Regions from separate parts of the Arthrobacter rhamnosi genome, predicted to be linked through region 1. Evidence: riboswitches for the same ligand, from Rfam matches in the RefSeq annotation. Region 1 holds a riboswitch; each other region holds the start of a gene.

What was found. Region 1 has a riboswitch for S-adenosylmethionine ahead of ACX80I_RS09605 (LLM class flavin-dependent oxidoreductase). Riboswitches for the same ligand answer to the same signal wherever they lie in the genome.
Region 2: another riboswitch for S-adenosylmethionine. It lies ahead of ACX80I_RS14170 (bifunctional o-acetylhomoserine/o-acetylserine sulfhydrylase); the one in region 1 lies ahead of ACX80I_RS09605 (LLM class flavin-dependent oxidoreductase).
Region 3: another riboswitch for S-adenosylmethionine. It lies ahead of ACX80I_RS11120 (PIN domain-containing protein); the one in region 1 lies ahead of ACX80I_RS09605 (LLM class flavin-dependent oxidoreductase).
Region 4: another riboswitch for S-adenosylmethionine. It lies ahead of ACX80I_RS04875 (MetQ/NlpA family ABC transporter substrate-binding protein); the one in region 1 lies ahead of ACX80I_RS09605 (LLM class flavin-dependent oxidoreductase).

The regions. Positions count from the first base shown of each region.
Region 1 covers NZ_JBTNDT010000004.1:151,455-156,848, reverse strand. Annotated here, with positions in the region: gene ACX80I_RS09620 (MetQ/NlpA family ABC transporter substrate-binding protein) at 1-257, opposite strand, end outside; gene ACX80I_RS09615 (methionine ABC transporter permease) at 351-1,055, opposite strand; gene ACX80I_RS09610 (methionine ABC transporter ATP-binding protein) at 1,052-2,092, opposite strand; gene ACX80I_RS09605 (LLM class flavin-dependent oxidoreductase) at 2,195-3,583, opposite strand; SAM riboswitch class IV at 3,620-3,733, opposite strand; gene ACX80I_RS09600 (SDR family NAD(P)-dependent oxidoreductase) at 3,827-4,585, opposite strand; gene ACX80I_RS09595 (DUF7793 family protein) at 4,724-5,101, shown strand; gene ACX80I_RS09590 (GNAT family N-acetyltransferase) at 5,161-5,394, shown strand, end outside.
Region 2 covers NZ_JBTNDT010000007.1:143,076-148,469, reverse strand. Annotated here, with positions in the region: gene ACX80I_RS14185 (SGNH/GDSL hydrolase family protein) at 43-861, shown strand; gene ACX80I_RS14180 (hypothetical protein) at 1,048-1,290, opposite strand; gene metX (homoserine O-acetyltransferase MetX) at 1,417-2,559, opposite strand; gene ACX80I_RS14170 (bifunctional o-acetylhomoserine/o-acetylserine sulfhydrylase) at 2,566-3,885, opposite strand; SAM riboswitch class IV at 3,967-4,083, opposite strand; gene ACX80I_RS14165 (VOC family protein) at 4,238-4,879, shown strand; gene ACX80I_RS14160 (DUF1540 domain-containing protein) at 4,959-5,246, opposite strand.
Region 3 covers NZ_JBTNDT010000005.1:17,608-23,001, reverse strand. Annotated here, with positions in the region: gene ACX80I_RS11125 (cobalamin-independent methionine synthase II family protein) at 1-765, opposite strand, end outside; SAM riboswitch class IV at 1,154-1,279, shown strand; gene ACX80I_RS11120 (PIN domain-containing protein) at 1,487-1,960, shown strand; gene ACX80I_RS11115 (O-acetylhomoserine aminocarboxypropyltransferase/cysteine synthase family protein) at 2,010-3,365, shown strand; gene ACX80I_RS11110 (cystathionine gamma-synthase) at 3,367-4,572, shown strand; gene ACX80I_RS11105 (flavin reductase family protein) at 4,731-5,246, shown strand.
Region 4 covers NZ_JBTNDT010000002.1:108,814-114,207, reverse strand. Annotated here, with positions in the region: gene ACX80I_RS04880 (GAF domain-containing sensor histidine kinase) at 1-657, shown strand, start outside; SAM riboswitch class IV at 772-885, shown strand; gene ACX80I_RS04875 (MetQ/NlpA family ABC transporter substrate-binding protein) at 1,084-1,968, shown strand; gene ACX80I_RS04870 (methionine ABC transporter ATP-binding protein) at 2,042-3,070, shown strand; gene ACX80I_RS04865 (methionine ABC transporter permease) at 3,070-3,729, shown strand; gene ACX80I_RS04860 (hypothetical protein) at 3,828-4,535, opposite strand; gene ACX80I_RS04855 (MarR family winged helix-turn-helix transcriptional regulator) at 4,615-5,121, shown strand; gene ACX80I_RS04850 (heme-dependent oxidative N-demethylase family protein) at 5,163-5,394, opposite strand, start outside.

The DNA of each region.
Region 1 (5,394 bases):
TCGATGAATTCGATGAGCGCCTGCTCCGCGTGGTTCCCCTCGGCGGTCGCAACGAGGAGGGTTGCGCCTTCCGTTTCCGCCGCAGACTCGGACGGGTTGAGCAGTGGCACGGCAATGAAGGCGCCTGCGGCCAGGACGGCGACAGCCCCGCCTGCAATCCATGGTGCCTTGCGCCGCTTGCGGAGGATGAATCCGTGGTCCGCACCGGCTGGCGAGGAAGTCGACGATGTTGGCTCAGGAGCAGTGTTTTCGGACATGGCAATGCCTTTCTGGGCGCGCTCGGGGAAGCGCAGGGGTGGGATGAGCATGAATGAAACGGAGAGGATGCGGGGGGGGTGACGCGCGGGACGTCAGGCGCGCTGCAGACGCTTCTGCGGCGTCGTGAAGCGTACGAGGCGGTCTCCGACGATCTGTACGAGGGCGACCGTCACCACCAAGATCACGATCGTCGCGAGCATGACGGTGTTGTCGAAGCGCTGGTAACCGTAGGTGACGGCCACGTACCCGATACCGCCGGCACCGATGGTGCCCGCGATGGCTGAGTACTCGATCATCGCGATCACCTGGATGGTGAGCCCGCCGATGACCGCCGGAACAGCCTCGCTGAACTGCGCCGTGCGCATGATCTGCAGGTGGGAGCCGCCGGCGGCCCGAGCCACCTGGACCATGGACGGCGGCACGGACCGCAGCGAGTTCTCGACGATACGCGTGAAGAACGCGATACCGGCCAGGGACATGGGGACCACGGCAGCAGCGATGCCGATGTTCGTGCCGGTGATGAAGCGGGTGAACGGAACAATGGCCGCCATGAGGATCAGGAACGGAAGCGATCGTCCGATGCTGATGATCCAGCTCAGTGCCGCGTGGAGTGCGGGGCGTTCGTAGAGGCCACCGGGCGCGACGTTGTGGAGGAGGACTCCGAGGGGCGTGCCGAGGACGAGGACTACAGCCATGACGACGCCGACCATCGTCAAGGTCTCGCCATAGGCGGGCAGCAGCAGCGCCGGCAGGTCGTTGAAGGGGACGTCGGCGCGGGGAAGAATGAGGGCGCTCATGCCACGTCCTCCAGCACGGCCGCGGCCGGAAGGAGCTGGTGCGACTGGCCGCCTCCACCGCCGTCGGGCGTTCCGCTGAGTCCGTAGCGTGCAAGCACACCCTGGACCCGGACGTCGTCGTCGGTTCCGATGCCGAGCGTCGCGCTCCCGGTGTTGACACCGTGGACCGTCTCGACGGAGGCGCCCAGAAGATGCACCACGGCACCGAGGTCCCCGGTGAGCCGCTGGATCCAGTCTCCGGGCACATCGGTCGAGTCATAGGTTACGTACCAGGTACGGGTTCCGGCCTCCGGCCCGGCATGGCCGCGCCGGGGCTGCAGCGACCGCCCGAGGAGGGAATCGTGCGAGGTCAGGAGTTCCACGAGGTCGCCCTGCTCGACGATGCGACCGTGGTCCAGCCGCGCCACCGTGTCGGCGACCTGCCGCACGGTGTCCATCTCGTGCGTGATGAAGACGACGGTGAGGTCGAGGTCGTTGCGCAGCTGACGGATGAGGCCGACGACGGATCGGGTGGTCTCCGGATCGAGCCCCGAGGTCGCCTCGTCCGCCAGGAGGATGGACGGCCGCAGCGCGAGCGCCCGAGCGATTCCCACGCGCTGCGCCTGGCCGCCGGAGAGCTGGAACGGGTAGTGGCCGGCCTTGTCCGACAACCCCACCCGGTCCAGTAACTCGGCAACACGGGCCCGCGCCTCGCCAGGAGTGACACCGAGGTATTCGAGGGGCAGGGCGATGTTCTCCGCGGCGGTCCGGCGGCTGAGCAGGCTCGAGGACTGGAACACCGTGCCGATACGGCGGCGCGCCTCACGCAGACGCTTCTCCGGCAGGCCCGACAGCTCCTCGCCATTGACGACGACGGCCCCCGACGTGGGACGTTCGAGCAGGTTGATGCACTGGGCGAGGGTGCTCTTGCCTGCACCGCTCGGCCCGACGACGGCAGCGATGCGGCCAGTGGGCACCTCGAAATCGAGGTGGTCGAGCACGGTGACGGCAGCGTGCCCACGACCGTAGGTCTTGGTCAGGTGTCGAAGCGAGATCATGGAGTTCCTTGGGCAGGACGCGGTGGGGCAACGTCGATGGGATGGGCGTGCTGCAGGTTCGGCCGCCGGGAATCCGGCGGGCCGTGTCAGATCAGTGCGGCATCAGGGGCGGACGGATTCGAGCCGGAAGCGCGCTCCGCGGTGCTCCTCGGGGAGACGGTCGCCCTTGCCGAACAGCTTGTTGCGCAGGGTTCCCTCGACGTACTCCGTGGGATAGGCGCCACGCTTCTGCAGCTCGGGGACCACGTACTCGATGACGTCCTCGAAGGATCCGGGGGTGATGGCGTACGCCAGGTTGAAGCCGTCGACGTCGGTCTCCTCGACCCACGCCTGAAGCTCGTCCGCAACCTGAGCGCCTGAACCGACGATGCGCGGACCGAGCCCACCCATACCGCCCCATTCGGCGATGTCCCGCACGGTCCAGGGTTTGCCGTCGTCGTTCACCTTCTGGAAGGTGGCGACGGCCGAGTGGATGGCGTTGGACTTCACATTGCCGAGCGGCTCATCGGGAGCGTAGACGGACAGGTCGACGCCGAACCAGCCGGAGACGAGCACGAGCGCTCCCTCGTAGCTGACGTACTTCTGGTACTCGGCGTGCTTCGCCTGGGCCTTCTCCTCGGTCTCGTCGGTGATGACGGTGAGCAGGGTGTAGATCCGCACGGAGTAGCGGTCACGCCCCTCGGCCTCGACGGCGTCCCGGATCTTCTTCACGACATCCTTCAGGATCGCCTTCGACGGTGCACCCACGAAGACCGCCTCGGCGTTCCCTGCTGCAAAGGCGATACCGCGGGAGGAGGCCCCCGCCTGGAAGATGACCGGGGTGCGCTGCGGCGAGGGCTCGCTGAGGTGGATCCCCGGGACCGTGAAGTACTTGCCGTCGTGGTTGATGTCGTGGACCTTCGCCGGGTCGGTGAAGACCCCGGTCTCGCGGTCCCGGATCACGGCGTCGTCCTCCCAGGACCCCTCGAGCAGCTTGTAGAGCACCTCGAGGTACTCGTCCGCGTGGTTGTAGCGCTCGTCGTGCTCGAGCTGGTCCTCGTTGCCCATGTTCCGCGCGGCGGAGGGAAGGTAGCCGGTGACCACGTTCCAGCCGACCCTGCCATTGGTGAGGTGGTCGAGCGTGGAGAGCCTGCGTGCGAACGGGTAGGGGTGCTCGTACGCGGTGCCCGCCGTGACCCCGAAGCCGAGGTGCTCCGTGACGAGCGCCATGGCGGAGACGAGCAGGAACGGATCGTTGACCGGCGTCTGCGTCCCCTGGCGCAGCGTGGCCTCGTTGGAACCGCCGTAGACGTCGTAGGTGCCGAGCACGTCGGCGATGAAGATGCCGTCGAACAGGCCCTTCTCCAGGGTCTTGGCGAGGTCGGCCCAGTACCGCAGGTCCTTGTAGCGCCACGACTGATCGTCCGGGTGCCGCCACAGGCCCGGCGACTGGTGGCCCACGCAGTTCATGTCGAAGGCATTGAAGCGGATATGGCGCGGTGATGCGGGCATGGAAAATCCTCATGTCAGGGCACTGCCATGAGGGAAGCGCCATACTTGCCCGCATGGTGCATGCCGGGCCGAATCCTCACCTGGGGCACCCCGCTACAGCGAGAGGGTTGCCGTCCAACAAACCAGGGTTTGACGTTGGAACTCTTGATTCTGGGAATGAGCCTAGATGCCCGTCCGCGCCGGCGTCCATATGCACCCGTCACAGTGCGTCACGATCGGCAATGCCTCACGTGCAGCACAGCATCAGCGGAGGTAGGACGCCCCATTCACGTCGACCACGGTGCCGCTGACCCAGAGCGGAGCATCCGTGGCGAGCCATGCCGCGGTCTGCGCCACCTCCTCCGGCGTCGCCACGCGGTTGAACGGACTCTGTGCCCGGACAGCGTCGCCCTCCGGACTGTCGAGCACCGACCGTCCCATGTCCGTCTCGACGAAGCCGGGCGCGACCGCCGCCGAGAGGATGCCGGAGGGTGCGAGCGCGACGGCCAGCGACTGGGTCATGGAGTGCAGCGCAGCCTTGCTCGCCCCGTAGGCAGGGGTGAGGGGCTCACCCCGGTAGGCGCCGCGGGAGCCCACGCTGATCAGCCGACCGCCCTCGGGGCCGGAGGGCCGGTCCAGCAGGTGGCGCGCCACGAGCCAGGCCAGGTTCGCCGGCCCCAGCAGGTTGACGGCGAGGGTGCGGCGCCAGGCATGCTGCCAGTCGTCGAAGGACGCCCGGGCAACCGGATGCGCCTCGAAGATCCCCGCATTGTTCACGAGGACGTCGACCCCACCGAGTTCCCGCACGGTTTCATCGACGATCCGCACGCACTCCTCCGGATCGGCGACATCGCCGACGACGACGGAGTGACCTGCGCCCGGCAGGGCATCGCGGACCGCCAGGGCCGCGGTCGCATCACGTCCTGCATGCACGGCGATGCGGTGCCCCCGTCCGGCCAGCTCATGGGCGATGGCGGCGCCGATCCCGCGGCTCGCGCCGGTTACCAGAATGCTCAGTGTCATGGATCAGACGCTACAGCCCGCATTGCGCCGGGAGCCCGAAGAGCACGGGTGGAATCGGACAACCGAAAAAGAGGCAGAACCAGGAAGTCCACCTTGCTACGCTGTCAAGCTACTGCTCATGCTCGGTAAAGGACCTTGATGGACCCATTCAGTGCGCACCTCGACAGGGGAATCCTGAGGCTTCGGTGGAAGCGCGGCGTCGAGATCACCTATGCGCATGCCGTTGCCGCCGCCCGCGCCCTGGCGGAATTCCACGGTCCCACCGCACTGCCGCTCCTGGTCCACATGCACGGCATCACCGGGATCACCCCGGAGGCACGCGTGGGAATGGCTGCCTACCGCGGGTTCTCGAAGGTCGCCGTCGTGGGTGAGGACGTCGTCGACGAGGTGATGTCGGGGTTCTCGCACCGCTCCCCCACCGTCACTCGCTATTTCTGCTCCGAGACCGAAGCGCTCGCATGGCTGCTCGATGGCAGCACGACCGGACAGGCTACGAGACCGGCGTCGCGGGACTAGCACAGGACCGCCGGGACGGGGCGTTGACCCGTTCTCGTGGTGAATGCGAAGGTGACAGCATGAGCTTCGAGAACAGCGCGATCCAGGTTACGAACAACGAGGCGAAGAGCCGCTACATCGCGAACCTCGACGGCGACCCTGCAGGCATGGCGGCGTACGAACGGTCCGGGAACACCATCGTCTTCACGCACACGGTGGTCGACGAAGAGGTCGAGGGCCATGGCATCGGCAGCACCCTGATCCGGTACGCGCTCGACGACGCCCGTGCGCAGCACCTCACCGTGGTCCCGCAG
Region 2 (5,394 bases), on a different contig from region 1:
ACGCCCCTGCCGGGCCGACCCGATCCCCTCCTGAACGGCCCGATGATCGATCCGAGCCTGAACTCCGAACCGCACCCGTGGCACCGGTATGTCGCCCTCGGGGACTCCTTCACCGAAGGTATCGGGGATCCCAACCCGGAGAGCGTCGGGGGCAATCGCGGCTGGGCGGACCGGGTCGCCGAGGAACTGGCCCGGGGCCAGGCCGGCTTCGCCTACGCGAACCTCGCGGTGCGCGGACGGCTCCTGCAGCAGATCATCGACCAGCAGGTGGAACCGGCGCTGGCGCTGCATCCGGACCTGGTCACCATCTCCGCCGGCGGCAACGACCTGCTGCGTCCCGGGGGTGATCCCGACCTGCTCGCCACCCGGCTCGACGCCGTCGTCGGGACGCTCGCCGCCTCGGGCGCCACCGTCGTCCTGTTCACGGGGCCGGACGTCCGCGAGACGGTCCTCGGCAGCATCCGCTCCAAGACCGCGATCTACAACGAGAACCTGCGCACCGTCGCCGCACGCCACGAGGCCGTGATCGCCGACATGTGGGCCCTGCGGCAGCTGGTCAACCCCCAGATGTGGTCCTCCGACCGGCTGCACTTCTCGCCGCTCGGCCACCACACCATCGCCGCGATGGTCCTGGACACCCTCGCCGTCCGGCATACCCTCGAGCCGCTGCAACCCAAGGAGCTCCCGGCACGGACGTGGCGTGAGGCACGCGCCGAGGACTTCGTGTGGGCACGCGAGTACTTCGTGCCGTGGGTCCTGCGGCGCCTCCGGCACCAGTCGTCGGGCGACGGCGTGTTCGCCAAGCGTCCGGAGGCTGCGCCCATTTTCGGCCCGGGCATGCCGCCGGGTGCTGCCGACTAGCGACGTCGTCGCCCCTTCCCGGCAGCCCGGCACGGTGCGCACCATGATCGGCCGGCGCTGCTGCGCCACCTGCGGTGGGGATCCGCCGTCGTTCCCGCCGGGACGACAGGAACGACCGGCCCGCGGGTCGGTCGCCCCTGTCATCCCACGCGTCAGGAGCCGACGGGTACCGCTGGGTGCCGCCGACTAGCTGTCGAGCGAGACCTCGCCATTGGCGACCGCGTCCGCGCACGCGCTCAGGTCCGGCCCGGGCTTGAAGTCGACGAACTGCGGCTGCAGCTTCTGGAAGAGGAACTCGTAGACCTCCTCGCGGGACTTGCCGCCCATCGTCTCGACCGCCTCGCGGACCGCGCCCTGCAGTGCCCGGTCCGAGTCCAGCAGGATCTTGTCGCGTGCTTCCTGGTTCCAGCCAATGGTGCTCAGTTCCATGAACAGCTCCCCTTCATCTTCCGTCGACGAGTCCGGGCGTCTACCTCAGACCTGCCTGCCGCCGATTGCTAAGCAGGCTTAGCTCCAAGACTAGGTGCCCGTCCGGGGAAACCCAACCGATAACCGCTAGCCCGCGTAGAAGGCGGAGCGGAGTTGCGCGTCGAGCTGGTGGATCTGGGTCAGGAACGCATCGTGGCCCACCGGCGAGGAGATCATGTGGACGGGCACCTCGCCGGGCAGCCCCCGGGCCAGCCGCTCCGACTGCTCCGGGAAGTAGAGTCGGTCCGAGTCCACGGCGGCGATGAAGAACTCCGCCGTGGCCTCCCCCAGTGCCGCGTCGAGGCTGCCGCGGTCCCGCGCGGCATCGTGGCTCATCAGCGCCTCGGTCAGGATGACGTAGCTGTTCGCGTCGAAGCGGCCCACGAGCTTGTCCGCCTGGTGGTCGAGGTAGCTCTCCACCTGGTAGCGGCCCCGCTCGGCGGGCAGGACGGCACCGAAGGGCTGTTCGGCGTCCTGCTCCGCGCGCCCGAAGCGTGCTTCCAGTTCCTGCTCCGAGCGGTAGGTGATGTGGGCGATGCGCCGGGCGATCCCGAGGCCCGCATCCGGATGCGGGCCGTCGTAGTAGTCGCCGCCGCGATAGGCGGGGTCCAGCCGGATTGCCTGCAACTGCGCCTGGGCGAACGCTATCTGTTCGGCCGAACTGGCGGCAGTGCAGGCGATGACGGCGCACCGCTCCACCCGCTGCGGGTACATCAGTGCCCACTCGAGCGCTCGCGCCCCTCCCATCGACCCCCCGAGGACCGAGTGCCACCGCTCGATGCCGAGCCGGTCGGCGAGCAGGGCTTCGGCCCGGACGGAGTCGCGGATGGTGACGAAGGGGAAGCGCGATCCCCAGGGAGTGCCGTCGGGTGCGAGGCTGGCCGGCCCCGTCGAGCCGTAGCACCCTCCCAGCATGTTGACGGACACGACGAAGTACCGGTCGGTGTCCACCGGGCGGCCGGGGCCCACGAGCGAATCCCACCAGCCCTCCTCCTCCGATGCGCCGCGTGCCACGTGCGAGCTGCCGGTCAGGGCATGCTGCACGAGCACCGCGTTCGAGGCATCCCGGTTCAGCCGGCCCCAGGTCTCGAAGGCGAGCTGCACGTCCGGCAGCTCACCTCCGGTCTCGAGGGCCAGCGGTCCGATCGGGGCGACGCGTAGGAGCCCGTCCCCCGAAGGGCGCGCGTCGTCGATCCCGGGGTGCAGCGGAGCAGGAGGGTAGGTGGTCACGAAGGGCTAGACTCCTTTGGCGGCACGGAACCCCGCGTCGAGGTCGGCGAGGATGTCGGTGATGTTCTCGAGGCCCACGGACAAGCGGACGAGACCCGGACGCACGCCCGCGGTGAGCTGCGCCTCCGCCCCGAGCTGGCTGTGCGTCGTCGACGCCGGGTGGATGACGAGCGAGCGGACGTCGCCGACGTTCGCCACGTGCGAGTGGAGTTCCAGTCCGTCGACGAAGCGCTTGCCGGCCTCCAGTCCCCCGACGATGTCGAAGCTGACGATCGCGCCCGTCCCCCTGTTCCGCCCGTACTTCCTGCCGCGCTCGTACCAGGGGCTCGAGGCCAGGCCGGCGTAGGAGACGCGCTCGACGTCGTCGTGCCCCTCCAGCCATTCGGCGACCGCCTGCGCATTCTGCACGTGGCGCTCGACGCGCAGGCTGAGGGTCTCCAGTCCCTGCGCGATGAGGAAGGCGTTGAACGGCGAGACGGAGGAGCCGAGGTCGCGCAGGAGCTGGACACGGGCCTTGAGGATGTACGCGAGGTTCGCGCCGAGTGCGCTGCCGACACCGAGGTCCCGCGCATAGACGAGTCCGTGGTAGCTCTCGTCCGGCGTGTTGAACCCGGGGAACCGCTCGGGGTACCGGGCGAAGTCGAAGTTCCCCGAATCGACGATGACCCCGGCGATGGCATTGCCGTGACCTCCGAGGTACTTCGTCGCGGAGTGCACCACGATGTCCGCGCCCCATTCGATGGGCCGGATCAGGTACGGCGTGGACAGCGTGTTGTCCACGATCAGGGGAAGCCCGTTCTCGTGCGCGACGGCGCTGATGCCCTCGATGTCCAGGACGTCCTGCCGGGGGTTGGACACGACCTCGCCGAAGAAGAGCTTGGTGTTCGGCCGGACGGCGTTCCGCCACTGCTCGAGGTCGTCCGGGTCCTCCACGAAGGTGGTCTCGATGCCGAACTTCCTCAGCGTGTGCTTGAAGAGGTTGTACGTGCCGCCGTAGAGGCTGGGGCTGGCCACGATGTGGTCCCCCGCCTCCGCGATGTTCAGCACCGCGAAGGTCTCGGCAGCCTGGCCCGAGGCGAGCAGCAGGGCGCCGGCTCCGCCCTCGAGGCTCGCGATCCTCGTCTCCACTGCCTCCTGCGTGGGATTCCCGATGCGCGTGTAGATAGGAGCGAGTTCCGTCAGCGCGAACCGGTTGGCGGCACTCTCGGCGCTCGGGAAGACGAACGACGACGTCTGGTAAATAGGCAGCGCACGCGCTCCCGTGGCTGCGTCCGGTGTCTGGCCGGCGTGGATCTGGCGTGTCTCGAAAGACCAATCGTTGGACATGGTGCTCCCTGTCGGAAGGGGCCCCGCCTGGTCCGGTGCTCCGGCCGGTGCGTGCCGCTCCAGGAGACCGGCTCCCGCAGGAGCCCGCGCTTGCACGGCGCCGGAATAGCGCCGAACCTGGTCTTCACCCGGGGCACCCCACCGCGGTTGGAGGGTTGCCGGCCAGCAAGCCGGGGCTTCGTGCTGGCACTCATGACCTGCACCCATGAAAACCCATCGGAGCGGATCCGGCAAGCCGGATGACCTCTCGTGAAGCAGCCTGCGGAGGGGCGACGGGGACGCGATCGGAGGACCAGCAGGAGTAAGGCGAGCCTTAGTCGAGACGTGCATCACTTAGTGCCAAGATAACCGCATGCGATTGGACCATGTCTCATATGCCTGCGAACCCGATGGACTTGCTGCGACTGCCGACCGGATCGCGGCCAACCTCGGGATGGACCCCGTGAAGGGTGGCGTGCACCCGCGCTTCGGCACCCGGAACATGATCTTCCCCCTGGTGAACGGCCAGTACCTGGAGGTCGTGGAGGTCCTCGACCACCCCGCGTCGACCAAGGCTCCCTTCGGTCAGGCCGTGCGCGCGCGCTCCGAGGCCGGCGGAGGCTGGATGGGCTGGTGCGTCGCCGTGGACGACCTCGCCCCGTTCGAGGAGCGCCTCGGCCGCAGCGCGGTTCCCGGCAACCGCAAGTTCCCCGACGGCCAGGAACTGACGTGGCAGCAGATCGGCATCAAGGGGCTCATCGCGGATCCCCAGGTCCCCTACCTGCTCCGCTGGGACGAGGGCACCGAGGCCCTGCACCCCTCCCAGGCGCGCCCGGCATCGGTGAAACTGGCCTGCCTGACCATCGCGGGCTCGTCGGAACGGGTGACCGAGTGGCTCGGCACCGATGTCGAGGAGACGCTCGACGGCGTGAAGGTCCAGTGGATCGCCCCGAACGGCACTCCGGGCATCATGTCCGTGACCTTCGAGACCGCCGACGGCCGCATCGAGATCTGACGTCGCTGAGAATTGAACAGGAAAGGGCCGGACAATCGTCCGGCCCTTTCCTGTTGCCGCGCCTCGGGCGGAGGCGCCGTCAGGCGTGGGTGTAGGTGAGGCAGTCGGCGGCGTCGGCGCCGGGGCCCACCTTGACGGCCGGGGCGCCGCACAGCAGGTCGTGGTTGAAGGTGCACTCCGAGCGCTGGCACGCGCCCACGTGTGCGAGCATCTTCGGCAAGCCGCCACTGATGGAGGTGTCGATGAAGGTGGCACAGGACGCGTGTTCCTCGCTCCCGGACACTGTGATCGCGACGGCGGTGCAGCCCTCGTGGTTGAACGAACAGTTGTGGACACTGCACTCAGAGACACTGGTGACGACGCTCATGATTCCTCCTGGCTGGTCCGGTGGAGCCCCTGGGCGGAGCCGCCGTTGTGCTGGTGGACATCACGGTAACACCGCGGTCGGCCGATAATTTAGTCACGGTTTTCGCGCGCAAATCAGCGTAGGTGAGCCTTCCCTGGGCAGTTCGTGG
Region 3 (5,394 bases), on a different contig from region 1:
GGTGAACTTCTGGTAGTCCTCGATGGTGGGTTCGGGGTTGATCTGGTCCCAGTTCTCCGCGATGGACGGATCGTCGATCTGGACGACCAGGCCTGCGTCGACGATGGCCTTGTACTCCTCGCGCAGGACATCGGCCCAGGCGTAGATGAACTCCTCCTCGCTGGCGTAGTAGTCGTTGCCGATCCTGCTGGCGGACCCGGGCGAGAGGGCCGTGATGAATCCCGTCGGGATGTCCGCAGCAGCCAGGCCCGCTTTCAGGTTCGTGATGTCACTGGCCAGGGCAGCGTGTCCGGTGTAGGAGATCGGCCCGGTCGCGGACGGAAAGGCCGTCGCGTTCCTGCCGATCTGGATCCCGCTCTCGGGATCCTGGTAGGCCGCCGCGAAGCGGGTCCAGTCACGTCGGTCGGCGAACGATGTCAGCCTGATGGCACCGGGCTCGCTGAGGACGGGTTCGGCGAGGATCGGATTGAAATCCGTGAGTTCCAGGCCGGCGGTGCGCTGGAAGCTGTAGGTCCACCAGGCACCGTAGTCGACCGGGTTGGACATCGCCTTGCCGTACTCACCGTCGCCCGGGATCGTGATCCCGAACTCCTTCTGGCGCTGGACGAGGTCCACCACGGCGGTGGTGAGCAGCCCGTCGAATTCGGGTGTCCGCTCCAGGGTGAAGCCGTCCTCGGCAAAGGTCCGGGCGGCGTTGGCGGCGATCAGTTCCGGTGTGCGGGGCAGCGAGCCGGCGTGGCTGGTGGAGATGCGATCGAGGGTCATGATGCTTTCCTTTCCATCGGTCCTGCCATTAGCACCCTTCCGGACAGGAAATCCGGGGGAAGCTGCAGCGTCATGGAGGCAGGTCTCTCAGCTGCTCTGGATGGTGTGGCTTAGGGCTCTAAATCCACCGGTGACGCAGGCACGTCCCCTCCACAGCCAGGAGGCTGAGCACCAATCGGAGGGGCTGGCCCCATCATGGACGACGATTAGCGCGCCATAAAAACCAGGGGCGTAACATTCCGGAAAGATTTATGGGGGAGTCCCACCCTGCGGCCGATGAAATTCCCTGTTCTCGTGCCGGGAACAGTCGATAAGCGAACGGACGAACGAGGACGACAACGCTCGGGTGTTTACTTCGGGCACGATTGCGTGGTTATACTTCCAACAGCTTCATGAATTGTGACCGCCAAGCTCCGACTTGGTCACATACCAACCCCGCGCTCGGTGGGTGGTTCGGATGACGAAGCGGCCCGCATTCACCCCCCGGGGTACCTGGTGCGGGCAAGAGCTCCCGAAAGGACGCGGCCCCGTGCCGCCCGCCATGGCTGCAACCTCATCCATTGCCGATTCCCACTCCCAGGTTCCGCTGTCGGTCGTGAGCATTCACGACTACGAGGCACTGATGGCTCCGCGCGAGGCGTTCGTGGATTTCCTCCTCAGACCGCAGGGGGTTCCACGTGGCAGGGAGGACGCTGGTCCGCCTGCGCTGGCAGTCTGAGGAATGGCACGCACAAGCGGCCTCCTCCTGGATACCGACGTCGTCGTGGAGTTGCGGAGCCCACGCCCTTCCACGACTGTCGTCGATTTCCTCCAGCGGAGGCGACACTTCCGGATATTCGTCTCCGCCCTGACGATCGGGGAATTGCATCTGGTGAGCCGGGAGAACCAGCAATACCGGACGGTCGGCGCCTGGGTGCAGGAGTTCGTGAACTCCTACAGCTCCAACATTCTTCCCGTGGATTCTGATATCGCCGCTGTCTGGGGTCCGATGCTGAGCGACGCCGAGGTGTCCGCAGTCGATTCCCTCATTGCAGCGACTGCAATTCACAAGAGTCTTTCCATTGTGTCGGGAAATGTGGAGGTCTACCGGAAATTCGCGGTGTCGGCCATCAATCCCTGGATTCCGGAAGCGCATGCGGTTGGGGCGCCACCGCTCCCGCCCTCCCGGACGGGACCGGCGACGCAGTCCCTGTAGATCCGTCCGACCCCGAACCCTGACCATTTCTGCCGAAGGAGCAGCTTCGATGAGTACCGGTGACGCCGGCTGTACGGCCACTTCCCAAATCCATGCAGGGTATGAACCGCAGGCCCCCTACCGGCCCGTGGCAGTCCCCATCTATCAGACCGCGGCGTACGAGTTTCCGGACTACGCGTCGGCCCGGCGCATGTTCGCGCTCAAGGAACCCGGCTTCACCTACACGCGGACCGGCAACCCGACCGTCGCCGTGCTGGAGCAGCGGATCGCCGCGCTCGACGGCGGCGTGGCCGCGCTGGCAACGGCGACCGGGCAGGCAGCGGTCGCCGTCGCCCTGTTGTCGCTGGTCCGCGGCGGGCAGCACATCGTGGCCTCGTCGAAGCTGTACGGGGGGACGGTGGACCTGCTCACCGACACCTTCGACGATTTCGGGATCGCGGTCAGCTTCGCCGACCCGGCCGATCCCGGTGCCTGGCAAGCCGCTGTACGCCCTACGACGCGGGCCTTCCTGACCGAATCCATCGGCAATCCGCTGGCCACGCTGCAGGACCTGCCGGCGATCGCCGCGGTCGCCCATGCCGCCGGGGTGCCGCTGGTGGTGGACAACACCCTGGCGACCCCGGCCCTGTTCCGGCCGCTGGATCACGGGGCCGACATCGTGGTGTATTCGGCCACGAAGTTCCTCGGCGGGCACGGGAGCACCCTCGCAGGTGCCGTGGTCGACGGCGGGCGCTTCGACTTCTCCGCCTACCCGGACCGGTGGCCGCAGCTCACACGGCCGAAACGCCGGTACGGCGGGGAGATCCTGTGGGAACGCCACGGCCACGGCGCGTACCTGGCCCTCGCGCGCAGCAAGTACCTCCACGACCTGGGCCCCTCGCTCGCTCCGGGCAGCGCCGCGCAGATCCTGCAGGGGCTGGAGACCCTGGACATCCGGGTAGCCCGGCACGCCCAGAACACCCGCGAGGTCATCCGGTTCCTGGCCGGCCACCCGGCCGTCGCCGCGGTGCACCACCCCTCCGTTCCGGGCCACCCGCAGGCCGGACTCGCGGCCCGGGACTTCCCGCGAGGAGCCGGCAGTGTGTTCTCCTTCGACCTGGCCGCCGAGCCCGGGCAGGTCGGGGCCTTCATCGATCGGCTCCGGTTGTTCAAGCTGGTGGCCAATGTGGGGGACACCCGGTCCCTGGTCGCACACCCGGCAGCGATGACGCACTGCCGGCTCACCCCCGGACAGCGTGCAGCCGCCGGGATCGCGGAGACCACCATCCGGCTCTCCGTCGGACTGGAGACCGCGGCGGACCTCGTCGCGGACCTGGACCTCGCCCTGGCCCCGCTGGGCTTCGAGGAACCCGCGGCTACTTTTCCGGCGGCAGGGGCCCCTGCCGTCTACGCAGGAAGGGCCTGACATGGCGCAGTACAGAGGATTCAACACGACGGCCGTCCACGCCGGGCAGGACCCTGATCCGTTGACCGGTGCGGTGATCCCGCCCATCTACCAGACCTCCACCTTCGTGCAGGACGGGATCAACGTGCTGCGCGCCGGGCACGAATACAGCCGGGGCTCCAACCCGACCCGTAACGGGTTCGAAGCCCAGCTGGCCGCCCTGGAACATGGGACGGCGGCCTTCGCCTTCGCCTCCGGGCTGGCGGCCGAGGATGCTCTGCTGCGGGCACTGCTGCGCCCGGGGGATCACATCGTCCTCGGCGGGGACGGTTACGGCGGTACCAACCGGTTGATCAACGGGCTGCTGGGCCCGTGGGGCGTGGCGAACACGGCCGTGGACATCACCGACCTGGCGGCGGTGGCCGCCGCGGTCCGGCCGGGCTCCACCGCACTGCTGTGGGTGGAGACGCCGTCGAACCCGCTGCTGGGCATCGCGGACCTGGCCGGGTGGGCGACGCTGGCGCACGACGCCGGGGCCCTGCTCGTGGTGGACAACACGTTCGCCTCGCCCTACCTGCAGCGGCCCCTGGACCTCGGCGCGGACGTGGTGGTGCACTCCACCACCAAGTACATCGGCGGGCATTCGGATGTGCTCGGCGGAGCCGTGGTCGTGGCGGACCGTTCCTTCCGCGGCACCGCACTGGCCGAGACCATCGGCTACCAGCAGTTCGCCGGCGGCGCGGTCGCCGGGCCGCAGGACTGCTTCCTGGCCGCCCGCGGCCTGAAGACCCTCGGCCTGCGCATGGAGCGGCACACCTCCAATGCCCAGGCCCTGGCCGAATGGCTCCGGGACCAGCCCGGCGTCGCGGAGGTGCTCTACCCCGGCCTGCCCGAGCATCCGGGCCATGCCCTGGCGGCGCGCCAGATGTCAGGCTTCGGCGGGATCGTCTCGCTGCGCTTCAGCGCCGGAGAGGCCGCCGCCCGGGCCTTCGCCGAATCGACCCGGCTCTTCGCGCTCTCCGTGAGCCTGGGCGGGGTGGAATCGCTGGTCTGCTACTGCTCGGAGATGACCCACGCCTCGGTACGCGGAACCCCGCTGGCCGTGCCCACCGACCTGGTCCGGCTGTCCGTCGGCGTCGAGGACCTGGCAGACCTGCAGGAGGACCTGGCCGCTGCGCTGGAGAGAACACATCGGGCGTCCAGGAGAGCCGTGGCTCTCAGCGCCTGACCCCGGTCCAGCAGAACACCCCCGTTCCAGGCCGGTTCACTACGCAATACGACGGGCGATGACCCCGTGTTTCTTCATACGACAGCTCGTTTCCCCGGCTCTTGGGTGCGGGCACAAACGGTGGTTGATTGAATTCACACGCCACGAAAGGACCTCTCATGACGGACATCTCGGACCTCAGCCCCCAGCGCCTCCGGCAGGTGCTGGGACACTTCGCCACCGGGCTGACAGTGGTCACGGCGGCGACGCCCACGGGTCCGGCCGGGTTCACCTGCCAGTCCTTCGCCTCCCTCTCGCTCGACCCGGCGCTGGTCACCTTCAGTCCGGCCCGGACCTCCAGCACCTGGCCCCTGCTCCGTGCAGCGGGACGCTTCACCGTGAACATCCTGTCGGCAGAGCACCAGCACCTGGCCGGCCAGTTCGCACGCTCGGGCACGGACAAGTTCGCCGGCGTCGACTACACCACGTCACCGCTGGGCAACCCCGTCCTGGACGACGCGCTCGCCTGGGTGGACTGCGAGCTGCACCAGGAGTACGACGGCGGCGACCACACCATCGTGGTGGGGAGCGTCCGGTTCCTGAGCGCGCGGCTCGACGCCGAACCCCTGCTGTTCTTCAAGGGCGCCTACGTCGGGGTGCAGTCCCGGGCAGCAGTGCTGGAGAGGACTGCATGAGCTGATCACGCAGAGGCCGCTGAGACCCTGGATCACGGTCCCGGGCTGCGCGCCGTCGTGCCGGACGGGTCGGGGTCCGGACTTCCGGAGGCTGCTCCCGCGCTTCCCGCGCGGGGCCCCTGTCCGTAGCAGCCCGATGCCTTTCTTG
Region 4 (5,394 bases), on a different contig from region 1:
CTGCTGGGCGAATTCGCCGGCCGGATCAGCCATGACCTCCGGGGACCGCTGACCAACGTCGTCGGCCTCGCGGAGCTCGCCGAGGACGAGCCGGCGCTCCAGGAGGGTCCGGCGGGCACGTACTTCAAGCGCATCGGAGCGAGCGCCCTCCGGATGTCCTCCATGGTCGAGAACCTGCTCGGCTACTCGCGCGTGGGCGGCGCGGCGCACCTCGAGACCGTCTCCCTCGCCGAAGCCGTCGCGGCCGCCGTCGACGATCTGGGACACCACGTCGACGGCGTACAGATCACGGTCGGGGACTTCCACGGCCACGCCGACCGCGAGCAGCTCCGGGTCCTCATCCAGAACCTGGTGGCCAACGCCGTGGCCTACGCGCGTCCGGGCGTCCCGCCGGAAGTGCACATCACGGGCACCGGCATCGCGGAGTTCTGGCGCCTCGACGTCGCCGACAACGGGAAAGGCATCCCGCCCGAGGAGTACGACCGCGTGCTCGAGCCGCTGGTGCGGCTCGGGCGTGAGGGCGATCCGTCCGGTACCGGGATAGGGCTGGCGACGTGCGTGCGCATCGCCCAGGCGCACGGCGGGCGCCTCACCTTCGACCAGACTCCCGGGGGTGGGCTCACCGTGCGGGTCTGGTTCGGGTCGAGCCCGACCTGACGGTCTTCGTCGGGGCGGCGCGCCCTCCGGTACGGGAGCGGGTCGTCGAATATGACGCGCCGGGTCACGGTCGTTTTGACCCTGTTCGATCCTGTCGCCTAGCGTTCCCAGAAGAATCAAGAGTTCCAGCCATGGGCCCTGGCCGGTTGGACAGCAACCCTCTCCCGTAGTGGGGTGCTCCAGGTGAAGATTCGGCCGCCGGGATACTCCGGACGGCAAGTACGGCGATTCCCGCGGTGCTTCTCCGAAGCCCTGCCGGAGAACGCCCGCAGCATCCAGTGAGCGAGCATGTCAGTCCAGTAGAAACACGTCCGAGCAGCCTGAGCTGTCCGTCAGTACCGCTGCGTGACTGCTGTCTGCTTCCGTCCCGATTCCCCTGTCGCTGAGCCGTCCGCTCAGCAGGTACCCGTCCGAAGGAAAGAAAATATGATCAACTCCCGCAAGCTCCTGGCAGCCGCCGTCGTCCCGTTCCTCGCCTTCACCGTTGCCTGTGGCTCCTCGGAGGCCTCCGAGGGAGGCAATGAGACCGTCCGCCTGGGAGTCGTGGGTGCAAGCGACCCGGAGTGGGCTGTGCTGACCGACGCGGCCGCCGAGGAAGGCATCGACCTCGAGGTCGTCGACTTCGCCGAATACACGCAGCCCAACCCTGCGCTGACGGAAGGCGAGCTGGACCTCAACCAGTTCCAGCACCTCGTCTACCTCGCCCGCTACAACGTCTCCAGCGGCGAGGACCTCACCCCCGTAGGATCGACCGCCATCTACCCGCTGGGTCTCTACTCCACGAAGTACAAGTCGGTGGAGGAAATCCCCGAGGGGTCCACCGTCGCCGTGCCGAACGATGAGAGCAACCTCGCGCGCGGCCTGCTCGTCCTCCAGTCGGCCGGCCTGGTCACCCTCAAGGACGGCGGCAGCGCCTTCTCCACCATCGATGACGTCGACGAGGCGGAATCCAAGGTGACCGTCACGACCCTCGAGGCATCACTGACGCCGACCTCCCTTCCGGACGTCGCCGCTGCGATCATCAACAACGACTTCGTGCAGGACGCCGGCCTGAACTTCGACGACGCCATCGCCAAGGATGACCCGACCGATCCAGCCGCCGCTGCCTACGTCAACATCTTCGCCTCACGCGCCGGTGAGGAGAACAACGAGACCTACCAGAAGCTGGTGAGCATCTACCAGGAGAACCAGGAGGTCCTCGACGCCGTGCAGGAGACCTCGGGCGGAACCGCTGAGTTCCTGAAGGTGCCGGTGGACGAGCTGAAGACGTCGCTCGACACCGTCGAGGAAGACACCCGCGCCCAGGGCTGATCAGCCGTCTCTCCCGCGTGTGGCCGGTCGGTGATCCTGACCGGCCACACGCATCCCCTCAGCTAGGAACACGATGCCACTCATCTCACTGCGGAACGTCACGAAGAGCTTCCCCCCGGGGCGCCGCGGCGAACCCCTCGTCCATGCCATCGACAACGTCAGCCTCGACATCGAGGCGGGGGAGATCTACGGCATCATCGGGTACTCCGGGGCGGGCAAAAGCACCCTCGTCCGTCTGATCAACGCCCTCGAGAAGGCGTCCAGCGGCGACATCATCGTCGACGGGCACCAGGTCACGAACGTCCCGGACCGCCAGCTACGCACACTGCGCCTGGACATCGGCATGATCTTCCAGCAGTTCAACCTTTTCAGCGCCAAGACGGTCTGGAACAACGTGGCCTACCCCCTGCGGGTCGCCGGCAGGACCAGGGACGAGATCCAGGCCCGCGTGACCGAACTCCTCGACTTCGTGGGACTCGCGGACAAGGCATCGAACTACCCGGAGCAGCTCTCCGGCGGCCAGAAGCAGCGCGTCGGCATCGCCCGCGCCTTGGCGACCTCACCCAAGATCCTCCTCGCCGATGAGGCCACCTCGGCCCTCGATCCCGAGACCACCCATGAGGTACTCCGCCTCCTGCGCCGGGTCAACGAGGAACTCGGCATCACCATCGTGGTCATCACGCACGAGATGGACGTCATCCAGACACTCGCCACCAAAGTAGCGGTGATGGACCGTGGGCGGATCGTGGAGCAGGGCGACGTCTTCGACGTGTTCTCCAACCCCCGTGAAGCATCGTCGCAACGGTTCGTCTCCACCGTGGTCCGCGGCATCCCCGCACCTGATGAACTGGCAGCACTACGGGAGAGGCACCGAGGGCGGATCGTCACCTTCTCCTTCCGCGACGGCGACTCCTCGCAGGCATCCGTGTTCCTCGAACTGGCCGCTGCCGGCATCGAATTCGAACTGATCTACGGCGGCATCAACGACATCCGGGGCCGCGCCTTCGGGCATCTCACCCTCGCGCTCACCGGAGCGGACAGCGTCATCGACGCGACCCTGCACCACATGGCCGGCCGTATCACCGTGAAGGAACTCGCCTGATGGAAGACCTCATCCCCCTGACACCCCAACTGTGGGAAGCCACCTACGAGACCCTGTACATCGTGGGCCTCAGTCTCCTCTTCGGAGGTCTCGGAGGGCTCCTGCTGGGCATCGGTCTCTACACCACCAGGGCCGGCAGCATCCTCGGCAACCGGGCCGTGTTCGGCACCCTGAACATCATCGTGAACATCTTCCGGCCGATCCCGTTCATCATCTTCCTCGCCGCAGCGCAACCCCTCGCCCGCGCCGTCACGGGAACCGGCATCGGCAACAGTGCCATCATCTTCACCCTGTCCCTCGCGGCAGCATTCGGCATCAGCCGCATCGTCGAGCAGAACCTGCTGACCGTCCAGCCCGGGGTCATCGAGGCTGCGCGCTCGGTCGGCGCAGGACGACTGCGCATCATCCTGACGATCCTCATCCCCGAGGCTCTCGGCCCGCTGATCCTCGGATTCACCTTCATCTTCGTGGCCCTCGTCGACATGTCGGCCGTGGCCGGATATGTCGGCGGCGGCGGTCTGGGTAACTTCGCGATCCAGTACGGCTACCGGCAGTTCAACCCCGTCGTCACCTGGGCGGCGGTCATCGTGATCATCCTGCTCGTCCAGGCCGTCCAGTTGCTCGGCAACGTCCTGGCGCGCAAGGTCCTCCGCCGCTAGCCCGTTCGGATCCGGCCTCGAACGGCCGACGCCGGATGGTCGACGCGATGGCGTGACCATCGCGCTCGGTCACCCGGGCGGGCGGCCTCCCGCGCTGTTCATCGTGTGCGATTGGCGGCGGACCTGCTGACCGGCAGGAGGAAGCCGGCCGCCACCAGCCAGAGGAGCCCGCCGAACCGCCCGAGGGGAAGCAGGAACTGGACCGGCTCGATGGTCATCGAGAGGAAGCTCAGTTCGGACAGCGCAGCGATCACGAGGCCCGTCCATGCGAGCCACCGCGGCAGGAAGCCGAGGACGAGTGCCGGAACGGCAATGCCCGCGACGAGGAGCCCCAGGCCGACCACATACCCCACCCCGCCGGAGATGAACGCGAGCAACGACAGCGCATGGGTGAGGGGGACATCGGTGGTGATCTCCGGACGGCTGAGCACCCAGCTCACGAATGCCGAGAGCATGAGGAAACCGGCTGCCGTGATGCCGCCGAACAGTCCTATGCCCGGTCCGGCGACCCGGACGCCGAGGCGTAGCTGCCGGGCGTAGACGGTGGCCGCGTAGATACCCAGCGGAACGGCTGATCCGAACTGCATCATGCTGGCGAGCCGCACGGCTCCGGGGTTCTCCCGGAAGTACGCGGCGACCTGCGCCGACGGGGAGAACGGGGAGACGAACGGATGGCCTCCGGTGAGGATCGTGCTCATCACCAGGCCCCCGAGGGTGAGGCCGAGGCTCACAACCGCCAGGATGCCCAGCGGGGGTCCGCCGGAACGGACAGTGCGGCTGGTGCGAGGAAGCGCGGTGTCGGTCATGATGACTCCTCGAAAGAGTTGTATAACAAGACGAATGATTCGCTGGTTGAATCGTTCTGTCAAGGAGTAATCTGGGTCCATGGACTCCGCCGGCCCGCAGCCGAAGCGCACTGCTTTCCTGCTCTCACAGCTCGGGGCCGTGGCATCGTCGCGCTTCGCCGAGCGCACGCGGGAGATCGGCCTCACGCCGACGGAGGCGGGCGTGCTTCGTCTGGTCGGTCGCTCGCCGGGGCTGAGCCAGCGGGTCCTGGCCGACCGGCTGGGGGCTGTTCCCAGCCGTGTGGTGTCGCTCATCGACTCGCTGCAGGCCCGCGGTCTGGTCGAGCGGGAACGCAGCAGGGCCGATCGCCGCAATTACGAACTCCGCCTGACTCCGGAGGGTGGCAAGGTGCTGCGCCGGCTGCGCGAGATCGCCGAAGCGCACGAGGCCGAATTCGTCGCTCCACTCACCGGCGAGCAGTCTGCCCAGCTCGGACACCTGCTCGCCCAGCTCGCGGGCGCCAACACCCTCGACCCGGACCTCCATGGAGATCCGGGTCGAGGGGATGTCGATGGGGGCTCGAACCGGTCGTCCCACCGCCCTTGATCGATGGCGGGTCGGCCGGCCCGGCGCTCCCTGTCACAGGACTAGTTGCCGCCGGGCTGGATCCCATCCTCGATCCAGGGGTAGCCCGTCGCCAGGGGGGCGCCGTCGTCGTGCTGGGAGAGCCATGCGACAGCGGCAGCGTGGTAGCGGTGGAATCCCTTGTAGTCGGCGAGTTCGGGGTCGAGGGATGCGAGGGCCCGATGCAGTCGTTTGGCCCAGTCGGGAGCATGGTCCACCAGCTCGGCCAGGCTGACGAGGTACGTGCGGACCGGG